Regions from separate parts of the Pontibacillus sp. HN14 genome, predicted to be linked through region 2. Evidence: predicted binding sites of a transcription regulator. Region 2 holds the regulator's gene; each other region holds the start of a gene.
What was found. The regulator Rex, encoded in region 2, represses fermentation and respiration genes when NADH is low (regulators of the CRP and FNR family bind a similar motif). The targets are predictions, from matches to a motif close to TTGTGAAATATTTCACAA.
Positions count from the first base shown of each region.

Region 1: a site for Rex is predicted at 2,379-2,396, ahead of LQ226_RS16825 (formate/nitrite transporter family protein). Genes of this name have one in related genera too.
Region 3: a site for Rex is predicted at 2,025-2,042, ahead of LQ226_RS02060 (cytochrome ubiquinol oxidase subunit I). Genes of this name have one in related genera too.
Region 4: a site for Rex is predicted at 1,603-1,620, ahead of pflB (formate C-acetyltransferase). Genes of this name have one in related genera too.

Region 1 is NZ_JAJOLR010000006.1:94,433-98,615, forward strand. Features, by position in the region: gene LQ226_RS16805 (anti-sigma factor) at 1-1,028, shown strand, start outside; gene LQ226_RS16810 (hypothetical protein) at 1,013-1,312, shown strand; gene LQ226_RS16815 (hypothetical protein) at 1,345-1,626, shown strand; gene LQ226_RS16820 (divergent PAP2 family protein) at 1,745-2,209, shown strand; gene LQ226_RS16825 (formate/nitrite transporter family protein) at 2,419-3,261, shown strand; gene LQ226_RS16830 (Na-translocating system protein MpsC family protein) at 3,916-4,183, shown strand, end outside.
Region 2 is NZ_JAJOLR010000010.1:3,642-7,824, forward strand. Features, by position in the region: gene LQ226_RS19635 (ABC-F family ATP-binding cassette domain-containing protein) at 1-1,759, opposite strand, end outside; gene LQ226_RS19640 (redox-sensing transcriptional repressor Rex) at 2,057-2,734, shown strand; gene LQ226_RS19645 (MDR family MFS transporter) at 2,877-4,183, shown strand, end outside.
Region 3 is NZ_JAJOLR010000001.1:400,526-404,708, reverse strand. Features, by position in the region: gene LQ226_RS02065 (cytochrome d ubiquinol oxidase subunit II) at 1-547, opposite strand, end outside; gene LQ226_RS02060 (cytochrome ubiquinol oxidase subunit I) at 544-1,896, opposite strand; gene LQ226_RS02055 (ABC transporter ATP-binding protein) at 2,106-3,935, opposite strand; gene LQ226_RS02050 (ABC transporter ATP-binding protein) at 3,948-4,183, opposite strand, start outside.
Region 4 is NZ_JAJOLR010000001.1:1,313,575-1,317,757, reverse strand. Features, by position in the region: gene pflB (formate C-acetyltransferase) at 1-1,556, opposite strand, end outside; gene LQ226_RS06825 (DUF4181 domain-containing protein) at 1,886-2,248, shown strand; gene LQ226_RS06820 (hypothetical protein) at 2,718-3,584, shown strand; gene LQ226_RS06815 (NUDIX hydrolase) at 3,614-4,051, shown strand; gene LQ226_RS06810 (hypothetical protein) at 4,179-4,183, shown strand, end outside.

The sequences.
Region 1 (4,183 bases), on a different contig from region 2:
AGGAAGAAGACGAAATGGAGCAAGATTTGGATAAGTTTGATGTGTATCAATCATTTCTTGAGGAGCAGTCAGAAGAGAAAGAAGAGCCTTTTATTAATAGTCAGGAAGTCATCCGGAAGGGATGGTTCTACCAGCGCTTTTCCCTGATTGCGACTGTACTGACGGTTTTACTCCTCATTATCCCAGTTCTTGAATTAGGCAGTAAGATGTATTATGTCGGGAAAGCAGGAAAGCTTGTTGATCTCACAACGAAAACCATTTATCTGACAGAACCGAATGTCACCATTGATGACGATCGTCTGGACGTTCGCGCCAGATTCTTTAACCTTACGTTTTCCCTTGATCTCTACAAACAAATAGGCGGGGAGAAGGTTCGGATTGGAGATTGGGATGTGCTTTATGAGCTCGATAAGGTGGATTATCCTGATTATCCGGACCGGGAGTATGTGATTGGGGATCCACCACTTGATATCCCCCATCCAGAAGAGAAAAAGCTTTATCATCCTGATGACCCTGCACCCAATTCTGATTGGGAGCGCTTAGAAGCATTGCCTGATGGCACGGTAGCTGAAGTATATGTATCCTTTGATCAGCTTTATGAGGAAGGAGAAGTATTGAACCTACTTGGGTCCATGCGAAGTGAATGGCAGTGGTTTGCTGTTAACACAGGTCTTGAGGCAAGTGGTAAAAGCACAGAAGGCGGCTATCTAACGCCAATTGGTTATCCAACGGATTCAAACGAGCGGGTATGGTCCCCCCGTGAAGGAATCGATGATAATGGCAGCTCGAACAAGGAGCAATTCCTCCGGGTTATGAGGGAGTTAGAACAGTATGAAGAACAGGCAACAGATATAGCCAGGACCAAGTGGCTTGACCTTAAAGAACGGAATGATTACCTAGACAAGAACGGCGTTACAATCTATGGCGGTGTCGTGACAGGACCTGTAGAAGAATTGCTGTCTTTACGTGACAAAAAGGAAATTCAGCATATGAAAGTCGGGGAGGTGCGCTTATGGAATTACGATTGAAAAAAGGCTCTTCTAATGAAACGCGCTTTGGGATGGTATCCATCATCCTAGCCCTTATCTTCTTAGTGTTTCTGAACGCTTTGGTGCTAACGGATCGTATGATTCTTCCGGGTGCTTTGTTCATGCCATTACCTGGTATTGGGATCGTTTTTGGATTAATTGGGCTGATTAGGTTGAGAAAGAAATTCTCTTATTCTGTCTTTGGAATTCTGTTGAACGGTGCTTGCTACGTTATTTTATTCTTATATTTTGTGGCCAGTTTATCCGTTTATCCAATTCCCTAATGGTGAGGGAACTTTTTAGAGGAGGGTAAGCTTTGAATAAAAGAGCTTTTCATATCTATAATATACTGGTTTTACTGGTGCTTCTTTGTTTCAATCTTCTCGTTTTATTTGCGTTTGGGATAGGTGAAGGTGGTATAGATGTTGCGGCAATGGTCGCGCTCGTGTTCTCATTTTTGCTTTGGGGCGTATTTTATTTCATTCAATTTGTTCGAAACGAGAAAGTATGGAGAATAGCCTGGTTCTGTATTATGGTGGTTGTCCTGTACTTGTGGGAAACAGGGTATGGGGCCTGGGTTGGCAGGGTGATCTTTTAAAGGATTATAGCCGTTGTGTGAATAGATGCCTATTTCTCCGCTTAAATCATTCAATATCGGGTAATGGAATTAAATAAGTCCATACTGAAGATGAGATGATTGATTGGAGGAAGAAACGATGAAGAAAATGAACCGAGGAATTCTGACCGCGATCTCATCCATTGGAATCGCACAGGCACTTAAGATCCTGACCCATAAGAAGCTTTCAGGAAAATGGGATGTAACGCAGGTTGCCACAACAGGCGGGATGCCAAGCTCACACTCTGCCGGCGTGTGTGCGCTCGCCACATACTTAGCTTCTCATAAAGGAACACGTCACACCGAAACAGCTCTAGCAACCGTCTTCGGAGCAATTGTCATGTATGATGCACAAGGCATTCGCCGCCACACTGGTGAAATTGCACGCCTTGTTAATGAATTAGAAGATAGTTTTGCCTCTTTAGCTGGTGACTTTCCTAGCTTTGAATTTGTAGAACGTGAGAAAGAATTAAAAGAACTTCTCGGCCACCAACCTGTTGAGGTACTAGGTGGAGCCATCTTAGGATGTTTACTAGGCTTTGGTTCTGCGAAACTGGAGAAGTAATGAACGTATACGGAACCTCTCATACACACGTATGGGAGGTTTTTTTAGTAAGAGGAACCATATCTATAGGAAATGTCAATATATATCAGAATCGGAAGCGCTATCAAATTCTATATATGACAAAATCGTGAGAACAGTTGCTGATTAGAGGAAACAAGCATATGATTATATGTGAAATAGTTCACAAGTTAATTGAGGTGGTGGTTAACATGGAGGAGAAAACGATTGACCTACTTATAGAAAAAGCATTAGGGAAGAAAGAAATGGTGGAGGTGAGCCCGAGTCATTATTTAATAAGGGCGGCGCTCGCAGGCATATATATTGGATTTGCACTTATTCTATCTTTTCAATTGGCCCAACCGTTCTATGAACAGCATGCACCTTCAACCTATTTGATAAACGCTTTGTTCTTCGGGATTGCCTTTTGCTTAATTATTTATGGCGGTTCAGAACTCTTTACATCCAATACGATGTATATGACGGTGTCTTCATTAAAGAAAGAAACCACCTGGGTGGATACGCTAAAGGTGTGGGGCTACTGTTATGCCGGAAATGTGGTCGGCATCCTATTCTTTACCGGAATGATCTACATGACAGGCTTACTTCAAACAATTCTGCCAGACGAATCCTTGCTCATTGCAGCTGCCGAGAAGAAAATGAACGTCCCGACTTCTCAACTATTCTTCCGCGCCATCTTAGCAAACTGGCTTGTGTGTTTAGCCGTATGGCTTCCAATGCAAGTCAAAGAAGATATCTCAAAGATTCTCTTGATGATGCTTCTCGTGTTCACCTTTTTCATTTCAGGCTATGAACACAGCATTGCCAACATCGCCTTATTCTCACTAGCCCTCTCATCCCCTCACACAGCACTCGTGAGCATGGGAGGATTCATCCATAACCTAATCCCTGTCACCCTTGGCAACATCATCGGAGGTGGTTTCTTTGTCGGAGCCGTCTACGTCTACTTAAATCAGAAAAAACAACCAGCTCCAATGTCCATAAAAGCACTAAAGCCATTAAAAAAACGCCCATCCAAAACCTCGCATGTTTAAGTTAGATCTAGAGGGGGAGAATACTCTTTTTACTTTCGCTTGAGTAAAAGGTTGAATAACTGGTGATTTTCAAGGTATGCCTACAGCTGTGGGGACGCTCGTAAAACTATAGTCAGGGGTGTCTGGGGAACGGGGAGACTCCTACGGGAGAGAGAGGTAGACGAGACCCCGGAATGAGCGTAGCGATTGAGGAGGAACATATAAGGAAGCGGAAGTTCGACTAAAACCGTCACGTCCTGTGACAACGTCGAACGACCCCACCTCGTGTGGGGCCCGTGGAAAGCGAGTCGTTCCCCAGACACCCCAACCTCTCATCAAACATAGCGTTCCCAACCCCATAAAATGTATTATATTCAAGCTTCCTAAATGGAGCATGAATATATAAATAACTTTGTTTCACCAAGTTTTAACATTATTATTTAAAAATAATGGAAACAGCGTTATAATAGCTGTGGGAGAAATGAATAAACTTTTCTCCAATAATAGAAAACCACAAGTACTGTCTACCGAAGCCATCGAAGGTCAGCCTTCTTTGGCTTTTTTGAACGCTCCAATTCAACTCACATGCAGCTTCGGCAATCTTTTGTTTAGCTTATTTTCTCAAGTGGTATATCGAAGAATAATAGAAACTGCAAGAGAAAAGGGTTGAGAGAGATGGAAGAGAAGTCTATGCAAGCTGAGTTAGCGAGTTATACCGGAAAGCTTTTACGAGAGCATTATGGCAAAGGGCCGGCTTCGGTCTATGTTTCCATTAAGCATCCGTTTATTACATTTTATCTTCGGGATTTCCTCACCCCAACAGAACGAGTGCTTCGTACTCAAGGGCACGATCAGAAGGTCGAAGAGACACGAGATCTCTTAATGAAGCAGGTGTTGCATGAATTAAAAGCCACCATAACCGTGGTAGCTGACCTGCATGTAG
Region 2 (4,183 bases):
CAATTTCCTCAATTCGGCGTTTGCGCTTTCTGGCTTCTCGCTGTTCAGCCTTATTCTGTTGGAATTGATTCTTAGAGTCTTTAGCTTCTTTCTCTTGTGTAGGGTTTTGCTGTGCTTCATATTCAGCGATGTCCCTGGCTTCTTGCTTTTTATCTAAATAGTAATCGTAGTCTCCAAGGTAAAGCTTTGTATCTGTTCCGTTTAGCTCTAACACTTGTGTAGCGATACGGTTAATAAAGTAACGGTCGTGGGAGACAAATAGAATCGTTCCTGGGTAATCCATTAGAGCCGCTTCAAGCACTTCTTTACTATCTAAATCTAAGTGGTTCGTTGGCTCATCCAATACAAGGAAGTTTGATTTCTCAAGCATCAACTTCGCCAGTGCGATTCTCGCTTTTTCTCCGCCACTTAATGAGTTAACGGTCTTTAAAACGTCGTCTCCTGTGAAGAGGAAGTTTCCAAGCACGGTACGGATATCCTTCTCATCCATTAACGGGTATTCATCCCATAGTTCATGAAGGACAGTCTTGGTAGAATTGAGCTGCGCCTGTTCCTGGTCATAATAGCCAATCTGCAAGTTCGTTCCGTATTGAATCGTACCACCTGTAGGGGAGAACTTCTCAATAATGTTCTTTAGAAGCGTTGTTTTACCAACACCGTTTGGTCCGACAAGGGCAAGACGCTCTGTCCGGTTTACGTCAAAGGATACATGTTCAAAGACAGGCTTTTGACTTTCCTCGTATTGGAAAGAAAGGTCACGGACTTTCAATACATCATTACCGCTTCTTCTGTTGATGTCGAAGGAGAACTTAGCTGACTTTTGATCGCCTTTAGGCTTATCCACCTTTTCCATCTTCTCGAGTTGTTTCTGTTTGCTTTGGGCTCGTTTGCTTGTGGAAGCTCGGGCCATATTTTTTTGGATGAAATCTTCCATCCGTTTCATTTCCGTTTGTTGTTTCTCAAACTGTTTCAGATCGCGTTCATAATTGGCAGCTTTCGCATCAAGGTACTTGCTGTAGTTGCCGTGGAATTTCTCAGAAGATTGATAGGAGATCTCATACACGACATTGACCACTTTATCAAGGAAGTAGCGGTCGTGGGAGACGATGACAACGGCACCTGGATAGCCCTGCAAATACTGCTCTAACCAATTCAACGTATCGATGTCTAAGTGGTTCGTTGGCTCGTCCAGCACGAGGATATCAGGTTTTGATAGTAAGAGTTTACCTAACGCAAGCCTTGTCTTCTGACCACCACTAAGCGTTGCGATTGGTGTGGATAAATCGAAATCTCCAAAGTTCAGCCCATTCAGGACAGCTTTTACGTCAGCCTCATATCGGTAGCCTCCGTCCGTTTTAAATCGGAGCTGGAGTTCGTCATAGTCTTTTAAAAGCTTCTGGTATTGTTCATGATCATTGATCAAATCTGGATTCGCCATTTGTTCTTCCATTTGGCGGAGCTGTTTCTCCATGGCTTTCAGATGATCGAACACGGCGATCATTTCATCCCATATGCTTTTGTCGGATTCGAGTCCGGTGTGCTGCTCTAAATACCCCAGTGTTGCTTCTTTCGGTTTATGGAGCTCACCTTCTTCATATGAAAGCTCTCCTGCCATAATTTTGAGCAAGGTCGATTTTCCTGCTCCATTACGGCCAACAATGGCAATTCTGTCATTGGTGTGTACTTCTAATTTAATATTCGATAGAATAAGATCAGCGCCGAAGCGTTTTGTAATATTATTCATTTGCATAAGAATCATGATCGTTCACCTCAATGAGTTAAGTGTATCTTACGGAACGCGTGTGAAGCAAGGTTCGTACGTTGAGGGGATAAGGGTTATTGGTTGTGGTCGGGATGTTTGTGAAATTAGAAACATTTCTTTACAATTAATAAGGACAATCCATCAGAGAAACAAGAAATAAAATACGCGAGATTTTTATAACAAGGATGATTCCACATGATCCTGCAGTAGTGGTTATAGAAAATGGAAGCGTTAACGGTGTGGCCTATATGGAATAGCTACACTTGTTACGGTATGAAATGAGGGGGATAAGAGATGGAGCTAGACCAGGCAAAAATACCACAAGCGACAGCTAAGCGACTGCCCTTATATTATCGCTTTATTAATAACCTTCACAGTCAAGGTAAACAAAGAGTATCATCTAAAGAGTTGAGTGAAGCCGTTAAGGTTGATTCGGCTACTATTCGCCGTGACTTTTCGTACTTCGGGGCATTAGGGAAGAAAGGATACGGCTATAATGTGAACTACTTACTTACATTCTTCCGTAAGACCCTGGACCAAGACGAGGTGACACGAGTCGCCTTAATTGGTGTTGGGAATTTAGGGACCGCCTTTTTACATTATAATTTCACTAAGAACAACAATACAAAGATTGAGATGGCTTTTGATGCGCAGGAAGAGAAAGTCGGGAACGATATAGGTGGTGTACCGGTCTACCATATTGATCAACTAGAAGAGCACCTCTCAGATGGGATCTCTGTTGCGATCTTAACTGTTCCGGCCAACGAAGCCCAAAGAATTGCTGATCGCCTTGTTGAGGCGGGGATCATTGGTGTCTTAAACTTCACACCAGCGCGTATATCCGTTCCAGAGGGAATACGTGTCCACCACATAGATCTGGCTGTAGAGTTGCAGGCACTAGCATACTTTCTAAAACATTATCCTCTCGATCATGAAGAGGCATCAGAAGAGGAACCAAAAGGGGCTGAATAAGCCTCTTTTTTTGTGCTTGTTTTCCTATTTAATTGTAGTCTGCTTTCAATAAGGTCGAATTGGTTTTGAGGATCGGGATATGTGATATAGTAGAAAATAGTTCGAACATCGAAAGAATCTGAAATGAAAGAAGGGACGCAGCATGAGCAAATTATCAAGTAAATGGCTCGTCGTTGTATCCGTCTTATTTGGAACATTTACAGTCATTTTAAACAACAGCATGCTGAATCCGACGCTTCCGCGCTTTATGGAGATATTCGATGCTGATGCTGTAAGTGTAGGGTGGATGCTCACGATCTTTATGGTAGCCATGGGGATGACGATGCCGTTAACCGGTTTTCTTGGGGACCGTTTCGGAAAGAAGAAAGTGTATGTAACAGGTCTTGTGATCTTCTTAATCGGTTCTGTATCGGGGTCTTTATCGCCTACCCTGAGCCTCGTTATTCTATCACGGGCTGTACAAGGGGTTGCCGGTGGTTTAATGATGCCTATTGCCATGGCGCTGATCTTTAATGCCTTTCCAAAGCACGAGCGAGGACTGGCTGTTGGTGTATATGGGGTTGCTGCGATGGTTGCACCTGCCATAGGTCCAACGGTAGGTGGCGTCATTATTCAGTTTTTTGATTGGCCTTTTTTATTCTTATTTAATATTCCTTTTGGACTGATTGGTATTATTTTATCTTCTAAATATTTAGTCGAAACGGAAAAAAATCCTTCTCTTAAATTCGACACCATTGGCTTTATTTTGGTGACGATTGGTGTCGGAGGAATTCTCTTTGCACTTGGAAGAGGGAAGGAATTAGAGACGTTACTAACGGCTAGTAACATAAGCCTGATCGTTGTTGGGATTCTTTCTGTTGTGGCGTTTGTTCTGGTGGAGAACCGAAAGAAACAACCGCTGCTCAACTTATCTGTCTTTAAAGTTCCGACCTATGCCGTGTCTGTTGTCGTGACAGGAGCGGCTTCGATTGGGCTATTCTCAGGAATCTTCTTATTGCCGCTTCTCATTCAGAACGTATACGGCTTAAGTGAGATTATGACCGGACTTCTCTTTCTCCCGGCTGCAGCGCTAAGCGGTGTATCCATGTCCATTGGTGGACGGATCCTTGATAAGAGAGGACCGAAATCGGTTATTCCGATTGGGTTATTCGTAATGGCTTCGGCTACAACAGCGCTCGGATTCCTGGAGCTGTCGACGCCTTACTGGCTCATTCTTCTATTAAACGCGGTTCGCGGAGCCGGTATGGGACTCAGCAATATGCCGGCCACAACGGCTGGTATGAATGCTATACCAGATGAGCTTGTCGCACAGGGGTCCGCGATGAACAACGTACTAAGACAGATGACGTCTTCTTTCGGTATCGTATTCTTCTCGATCTACTACGAAACAAGACGTGCGGTCATTGCAGCGGGTGAAGCTAATATGACAGAAGCCACGCTACAGACGCT
Region 3 (4,183 bases), on a different contig from region 2:
TTAAAAATGCTGCACTAATAAACAAAACAGATACAATCGCTAAAAAGACAACGCTCCATGAATATGGACTTGTTAACAATTCACCCGTTAATAGGCGTACCCCATTATCCGTTTCCTCTATAAAGCCACCTTCTGAGATGGTCATAGCTGTTGAGAGTGAGGCCGGAATGAGTAATCCTGTGGCGCCATATAAAAACATGAAGACATTACTCTTTTTAGACCCATAGTTTTCAAAAGCGTAAAATGATCCTCGAATAGCTAATAACACAATGGCAATACTACCAGGTATAAGAAGGGACTGACCAAAATAATAGGCTGAATCAGGGAAGAAACCGACGAGCCCCACGAAAAAGAAGACAAAGAACACGTTCGTAACTTCCCATACAGGTGATAAATAGCGACTAATAAGTTGGTTAATGATGTGGTCTTGTTTGGTGACTTTCGCATAATAAGCAAAGAAACCTGCCCCAAAATCCACAGATGCTACGATTAGATAACCATATAAAAAGATCCATAAGACTGTGATCCCAATCATTTCATAGCTCATTTAAGATCCCCACCTTTCTCTACCTGAGGATACCGTTTTTCTAACTCAAGTTCGGCAGGATTGTGTTTGAACATTTTCCTTAGTACAGATACAGCCCCTATACCAAGAACGATATATAAAGCTAAGAATAATAAGAACATCCACCCAACATTAGGAGAGGTAGTTGCTCCTTCTGCTACCTTCATAAATCCTCTCAGAATCCATGGTTGACGACCAACTTCTGCAAAGATCCAACCAAATTCCACTGCTAACATCGCTCCTGGACCATTAATGACAATCAACCAAAGTATCCATTTGTTGTGTTGATTCCATTTCTTAATCTTAGTTAATAGCAGATACAAGAACGATACTCCTAAGGCATACATGCCAAGCATCACCATTAAATCAAACATATAGTGAATCCAAAGTGGTGGTGTTTCATCTTCAGGAAACTCATTTAGTCCTGTTACTTCACTATCAAAAGATCCGTGTGCTAAAAAGCTCAAGGCATTTGGTAATCGAATAGCATTTTGTACTTCATTATCCTCATTTAAGGTACCAAATACAACCAGGTCTGCTTTCTCTTCTGTTTCAAAGTGCCATTCAGCAGCAGCTAATTTCTCTGGTTGTTCATCTGCAAGGAATTTAGCAGACAAATCCCCCGCCACTGCTGTCATGATCGCGAATATAAAAGTCGCTACCATCGTAAGCTTTAAAGCTTTTTTATGATAAGCTGACGACTTCTTCTTTAAAATAGCAAAAGCAGCGATCGCTGCTAATATGGCAGCTGACGTTAAGTAGCTTGATGTCACCACGTGGAACACCTTTGTTGGTGTAGCCGGATTGAACATCGCTGCAAGTGGATCAACGGAGGTTAACGTTCTGCCTTCTAATTCAAACCCTTGAGGTGTATTCATAAAAGCATTGACCGTTGTAATAAAGAAGGCCGACATGGTCGATCCGATAATAACAGGTATAGAGAGTAACCAGTGATAGATCGGATTCTTAAAACGATCCCACGTATATAAATAAGCCCCTAAGAATATAGCTTCAAAGAAAAAAGCAAAGGTTTCCATAAACAGTGGCAGAGCAATGACATTTCCCGCAACTTGCATAAAGCTAGGCCACAATAATGAAAGCTGTAATCCAATAGCTGTCCCCGTTACAACCCCGACAGCTACTGTAATCGTAAATCCTCGTGTCCAACGTCTTGCAAGCAGCGTGTAGTTAGGGTCTTTCTTTTTAATTCCCACAAATTCCGCAATCGAAATCATAACAGGAATCCCGACACCTACCGTGGCAAAAATAATATGGAAAACCAGAGTTAAGCTTGTTAACATCCGGCTCATCATGGCACTATCTAATTCCATTGTGCCTGACCCCCTTCATGTATTAAACCATTTGGTTCATTTATCGTTATGGGCTCTTTACCCTATTTCCAATGTAGTTATAGTATAAACCCTCATTCATTTTCTTTGGGAATGTACGAATGACAGTTTTGTGACATATTTCACAAACTCATTTATTAAGAGTGATCTCCATAAAAAAACTCTAACCTAATGAGGTTAGAGTTTCTTTGTTACATAGCATCGAGCATCTGGAATTGTGTTTTAACGAGCTCAAAGTATTCCCCTTTGAGCTCCATTAACTCACTATGATTGCCTTGTTCTAAAATACGTCCATGCTCTAGCACAATAATATTGTCAGAATCACGAATCGTAGATAGACGGTGAGCAATTATAATGGCTGTTCGCCCTTTTAATAATCGGTTCAATGCGTTTTGAATTTTCACTTCTGTCTCTGTATCAATGGACGAAGTTGCTTCGTCTAATATCAAGATTTTCGGATCCGCTAGTAAAGCACGCGCAAAGGATAACAGTTGACGCTCTCCGGCAGAAAGAATATTCCCACGCTCTTCTACCTCTGTTTCATAACCATTAGCGAGACGTTGAATGAAATCATCCGCACCTACTACTTTAGCAGATTCCATGACTTCTTCATCTGTAGCATCAGGGCGTCCAAAGCGAATGTTCTCCATAATCGTACCAGAGAAGATAAACGTATCTTGAAGAACGACACTAATTTGCTGACGCACACTGTTTAACTTAACGTTTCTTAAGTCATTTCCATCGATCTTAACTGATCCATCAGTAGGATCGTAAAAGCGGCTAATCAGATTAGCGATTGTGGACTTCCCGCTTCCTGTATGACCTACAAGCGCTACAGTTTGACCTTGCTTAATCTCTAGGGAAATATCATGTAAGGCTACACGATCCTCATCATATGAGAAACGAACATGATCAAATTCAACATGACCTTTCATATCTGGCAGTTCTACTGCGTCTTTCCGATCTTCTACATTCGGTTCTTCATCTAAGAATTCAAAGATTCGTTCTGAGGCAGCCATGGCCATAAGTAGTTGATTATACATCTGTCCGAGTCTTGAAATAGGCTCCCAAAACATTCCTAAAAACGTAGAGAACGTAACAAATGTACCAACCGTTATCTGGTCGTTAATAATTAAAAATGCACCATATGAGATCAGGATGACCGTACCAACCGCATTACTCATCTCAACGAACGGTCGGAACATAGCACTTTTCTTCGTGGCATTCCGCCATGATTCAAAGTTATCACTATTTACCCCATTAAAATATTCCGTGTTTTCTTTCTCCTGAGAGAATGATTGGGTAATGCGAATCCCCTGAATGCTTTCATTTAAGTGAGAGTTTAGACGGGATTGCTGAATTCGTACATCTTGCCATGAGCGCCTGATGTTTCGGCGTAGTTTTGTTGAAATAAAAACCATGATTGGCAAGATGACCATGATTGCTAGTGCAAGTTTAGGACTTAATACAAGCAAGATCACGACAATCCCTACTAATGTAACAACATCCATTAAGAGGTTAATGATTCCGTTTGTAAAAAGCTCTTGTAATGAATTGATATCATTCATAATTCGAACAAGAATGGAACCTGCTGATCGATTATCAAAGAACTTGTGTGACAATCGTTGGACGTGTGAGAATAAGTGCTTCCTTAAATCATAAATGACGTTCTGTCCTAATATATTCACCCATTTAATCCGTAACGTATTCCCTATAAAACTTAATATATATAAAATAGAGATACCGATTACGAGTTGAATAAGTAAATTGGTATTTTCCTCTTCAATTGCAAGATCAATCGCAACTTTACCAATTAATACAGGTACAATCAGTCTTACGATCGTTGATATAAACATAGCAATGATCGCGGCAGGGAGCAGTTTTTTTGAGTATGGCTTTAGATACTCTAGCATTCTCCCCATCTGCTGCCAGTTAAAAGGCTTTTCAATGGCCTGATCTTGCGTATATTTAAAACGCTCGAGATGAGGACTTTTATATTCTTGTTTCGGTGCTTTCGCCATGTCTCTCCCCCCTTATCCTTGATTAGAAGCTTGAAGAATCGCTTCTTTATCCTGGTATTGAATATCATAGATCCGTTGATATGGACCTCCGTTGTCTAACAGTTCGTCATGGACTCCACGCTCGACTATTCGACCGTCTTCTAGTACTAGAATCTCATCCGCGTGTTTTAAAGAGGAAATACGGTGCGCAATGATAAAGGTAGTGCGGCCTTCCATAACCTCTTTTAATGCTTTTTGGATTTGAAGTT
Region 4 (4,183 bases), on a different contig from region 2:
ATCGTGCGTAGAATCTCCCGGTCGTGAAGAGCCATTTCAATTCGTTCATAGCTATATTTATCGTGCATGTAATGGATAATGTTGAGCGTGTTAACGTAAAGTTCAGCCAACCAATCTAGCATGTTGTCATATTTATCCATGACCTCATCGTAGTCTAGATACTCTGATGTTATGGCTGGATATTGAGGAGCTACCTGAACTTTCAGGACCTCATCTATTCCCCCGTTAATGGTATAGAGCAAAGCTTTGGCAAGGTTAGCACGAGCTCCGAAGAACTGCATTTGTTTTCCGATGGCCATAGCCGATACACAACAAGCAATGCCATAGTCATCCCCGTAGTATTCTCTCATTAAGTCGTCATTCTCGTATTGAATGGAACTTGTTTTAATAGACATCTTTGCACAATATTTCTTAAAGGCAGGGGGGAGATTCACTGACCACAGGATCGTTAAATTTGGTTCTGGAGCAGGGCCAAGATTATCTAACGTGTGCAAGAATCGGTATGAACTCTTCGTCACTAGTGGGCGACCGTCCTCTGTCATGCCTGCAATGGACTCTGTAACCCAGGTCGGGTCTCCGCTGAAGAGTTGGTTATACTCAGGTGTTCGGGCAAATTTAACCAGCCGCAGTTTCATAACGAAATGATCAACAAGTTCTTGAGCGGCCTCTTCTGTCAGTCTGCCTTCCATCAAATCGCGCTCTATATAGATATCAAAAAAGGTAGAGACGCGCCCAAGACTCATGGCAGCTCCGTTTTGTTCTTTAATCGCAGCCAGGTAGCCTAAGTAAAGCCACTGGAAAGCTTCCTGGGCTGTACGAGCCGGTGTAGAGATATCATAACCATAAATCGTTCCTAGTTCTTTTAGTTCATCGAGTGCTCTTAGCTGTTCAGATACTTCTTCTCGTTCCCGAATAATTTCTTCTGTCATAGCTAGTTGACTGAGTTTATCTTGATCTTTCTTTTTCTCTTCAATTAAGCGGTCCACACCGTAGAGAGCGATACGTCGATAATCTCCTATAATCCGACCTCGCCCATAAGCATCAGGGAGTCCGGTAATAATACCAGCCTTACGTGCTAATTTCATCTCAGGTGTATAGGCGTCAAAGACACCCTGGTTATGGGTTTTTCGAAATTCGGTGAAGATCTTCTCGACCTCTTCATCAAGTTTATATCCATAGGCTTCAAGAGATGCAGCCGCCATTCGGATTCCCCCAAATGGTTGGAGGGACCGCTTGAAAGGTTCATCAGTTTGAAACCCCACAATTTTTTCAAGACTCTGATCCAAATAGCCCGGGCCATGTGAGGTAATAGTCGAGACGGTTCGTGTATCTAAATTAAGGACACCGCCCTTATTCCGTTCCTCATTTGTTAAATGCAGGACCTTCTTCCATAAGATTTCAGAGCTTGATGTAGGACCTTTCAGGAATGTTTCATCCCCTTCATAAAGCGTGTAGTTCTGCAAAATAAAATCTCTAACATCAATGGAATCTTGCCATTTTCCTTCTTTAAAACCGTTCCATGGTGGACTGCTTTGCGTGATGACAGATGTGTTCATCTCTAACGCCTCCTCGCCGGTTAAGTGATAGGATTTTCGTTACTTTATGCTCAGTGTTTCACAATCTTTCTACACTTTTATTATACTCCCGTATGATGTAAAAAACAGTATTTTAAAGGAATGTTCTTACAATGTTCAAATTTATCCAATTACGTTGTAAATCGGTGATAAATCTGAAATAATTTATAAAATGGCGGTGTGGAAAAATGTGGGGATTGAGTGTTTGGTACTAGAGTCTCTGAGCATAAGATCGAGGTTAGAAATTAGGAGTGTTAATACTTTAGCTTTTTATGAATAGTTTATAATAGGCGCGTAGGAGGTGGACGTATATGACCTTTGTTGTTTTAGTCATTTTATTGCTGTTGATTTTAAGTTTGGAATACTTGCTCAGGAAGAAATTTAAGATCGAACGTCAATCCATTACAGATACCAAGGGAAAACACGTGGACCGCTTCGGAAGGGGGATGACTGTACTCATAGCCATCAGCGTGTTAACTTATGCGATCTTTGAAGATCCTGAAGAGGTTAAGTGGTATTACATGGCGATTGTTGGCATTCAATTTGGGTATGAGGCTTTCATGCAGTGGATGTTTATCAAAGGGTCTAAGGAATATATCATCACACTCGTCTATTTGGCCCTTGGTTTGTTTACGATATATAATATTGACCTTTTATTTGCAGGCTTTATGTAAGGAAGTGGGGACTTATGAAGGTGGAAGTGTAGTTTAACTGGAATAGGTCTTTCAACCAGAAAAGGAAAGCTCTTTTTTAATGACTCTGAAATAGACCAGAGTAAAGTTAAACAGATTAAGTGTAGAAGAAGTTTAGGATCTTACATAAAGAAAATGAACTTTTCAAGCAATTAGATGGAATATTGTGGTTGATGTTTTGGTGGGTTTTTGGAATACTAGATTTATGCATAAATGCTACGGTAGTCAAAGGGGGAGAGGGTATGCAGTTATTGATTGCAGTTTTAATGATTTTGGCCCCTGCTTTATTCTTAATCAATTGGAAAAAGTCTGGGTATGATTGGGGCACAGAGGAGTCAGATAACAACTAAGTAGTGACAAGGGCCGCATCTATTAAAGAAGTGGCCCTTTATATTTGTGTAAGTGGGACGATTGTAAAAGTGAAAGGAAGAGATGAAAAGTGTTTACTAGAATGGAGCCTATATACCAATCCCACAACCTTCAAAAGTTCATAGCTACATGGAAAGATGAGCGGAAGATTAAAGGGCTTTTAAACCAACAAGGTTTAGAGTGGGTGTATGGAACATACATAGAAGAGGAGTTAGTCGCTTTGTTAATTGGATGGAAGAATGAACTCCACCCCTATGCGACCTATATAAATATCTTTCGGAGCGATCGTTATTCATGGAGTGAGATTGAAGGTGAAGGGTTATGGAAGCCTGTTTCGGACGAAGGTTTTTTTCAAATCATAGTAGACGAATCTGAACACGAAAAAGGGTACCAACTTAAAAAGAAGGGATTCATAGAATTACGTAAAACCTATCTCTCATGCCTTGATGTAACAGGAGTAAAGGGTACACAAATGAAGACTGATTATATTAAAACGCTTGAATGGGCATTGGGGGACGCAAGGGTAAGTAAACAATTGTTTATGCTCGTTAAAAGAACATATGAAGAAACTCATAGAGGAAATCCAGTAAAAGATATGAACCCCTATGAATGGAAGGAACTTTTATTAAATGATTATGTGTTGAAAAAGGAGAGCTTTGTATTACTTGATCCAGATACTGACGGAGTAACCGGCTTTTCTTTTCTTCACAATTCCGGCGATCCTGATATCTTGGAACAAGGATGGTTGGGGGTAGATGAAATAGATTGTATAGATAGGTTATACGATGTGATTCAATTACAATATTCACTCGCACAAGGGACCGGAGTAAAAAAGGTAGAGGGTGAGTTTGATACGACTAGTCCTTATGCTATGTGGCTGATGGACACCTTCCCTTTTATGAAAGGTGACGTTCTCATTACATATCAATTGGGTTCTAATCATAGCTAAACGCTTATATCAGTGAGGGGTAAACAAAAATGACAAATCAAGATCGTGAAGAATCTGTAATAGTCCTTGCTCAAATAGAGAATACCTTTATCCTTATTAACCAATATAGAGAACCTCTTCACATGAATATTACACAATTACCCGGAGGGGGAGTAGAAGAAGGGGAAAAGCTTGAAGATGCAGCAAGAAGAGAATTTAGGGAAGAAGCAGGCTTTTGTTGTGGGAAGTTACACTATATAGGTGAGCTGTGGCCGGCACCCTGGATGTCTAATGAGGTGACTCATGTATTCTTTACGAATGAGGTTTCTGAACAACTCGGACAAAGATTGGAGGCGCATGAAACGATTGAGGTCAGCTTTCTTCCTGTCAATGATTGTATAGAACGTATTCAAAAGAATATATACAAAGACGCAGAGCTATGTTATGCGGTATTATTAGCTCAATCTAAAGAACTATTCTCATTGTAAAGACCCACTACAATTTAAAACTAGTTGTTCCTCAGAGCCCCTCATTAAACATAACGGCCTGCCTACATGTCAGTATTACTGAAACCTTCTTGTGATTAGAGCGACATAGTAAGTGGGAGGGAATGTGATGAA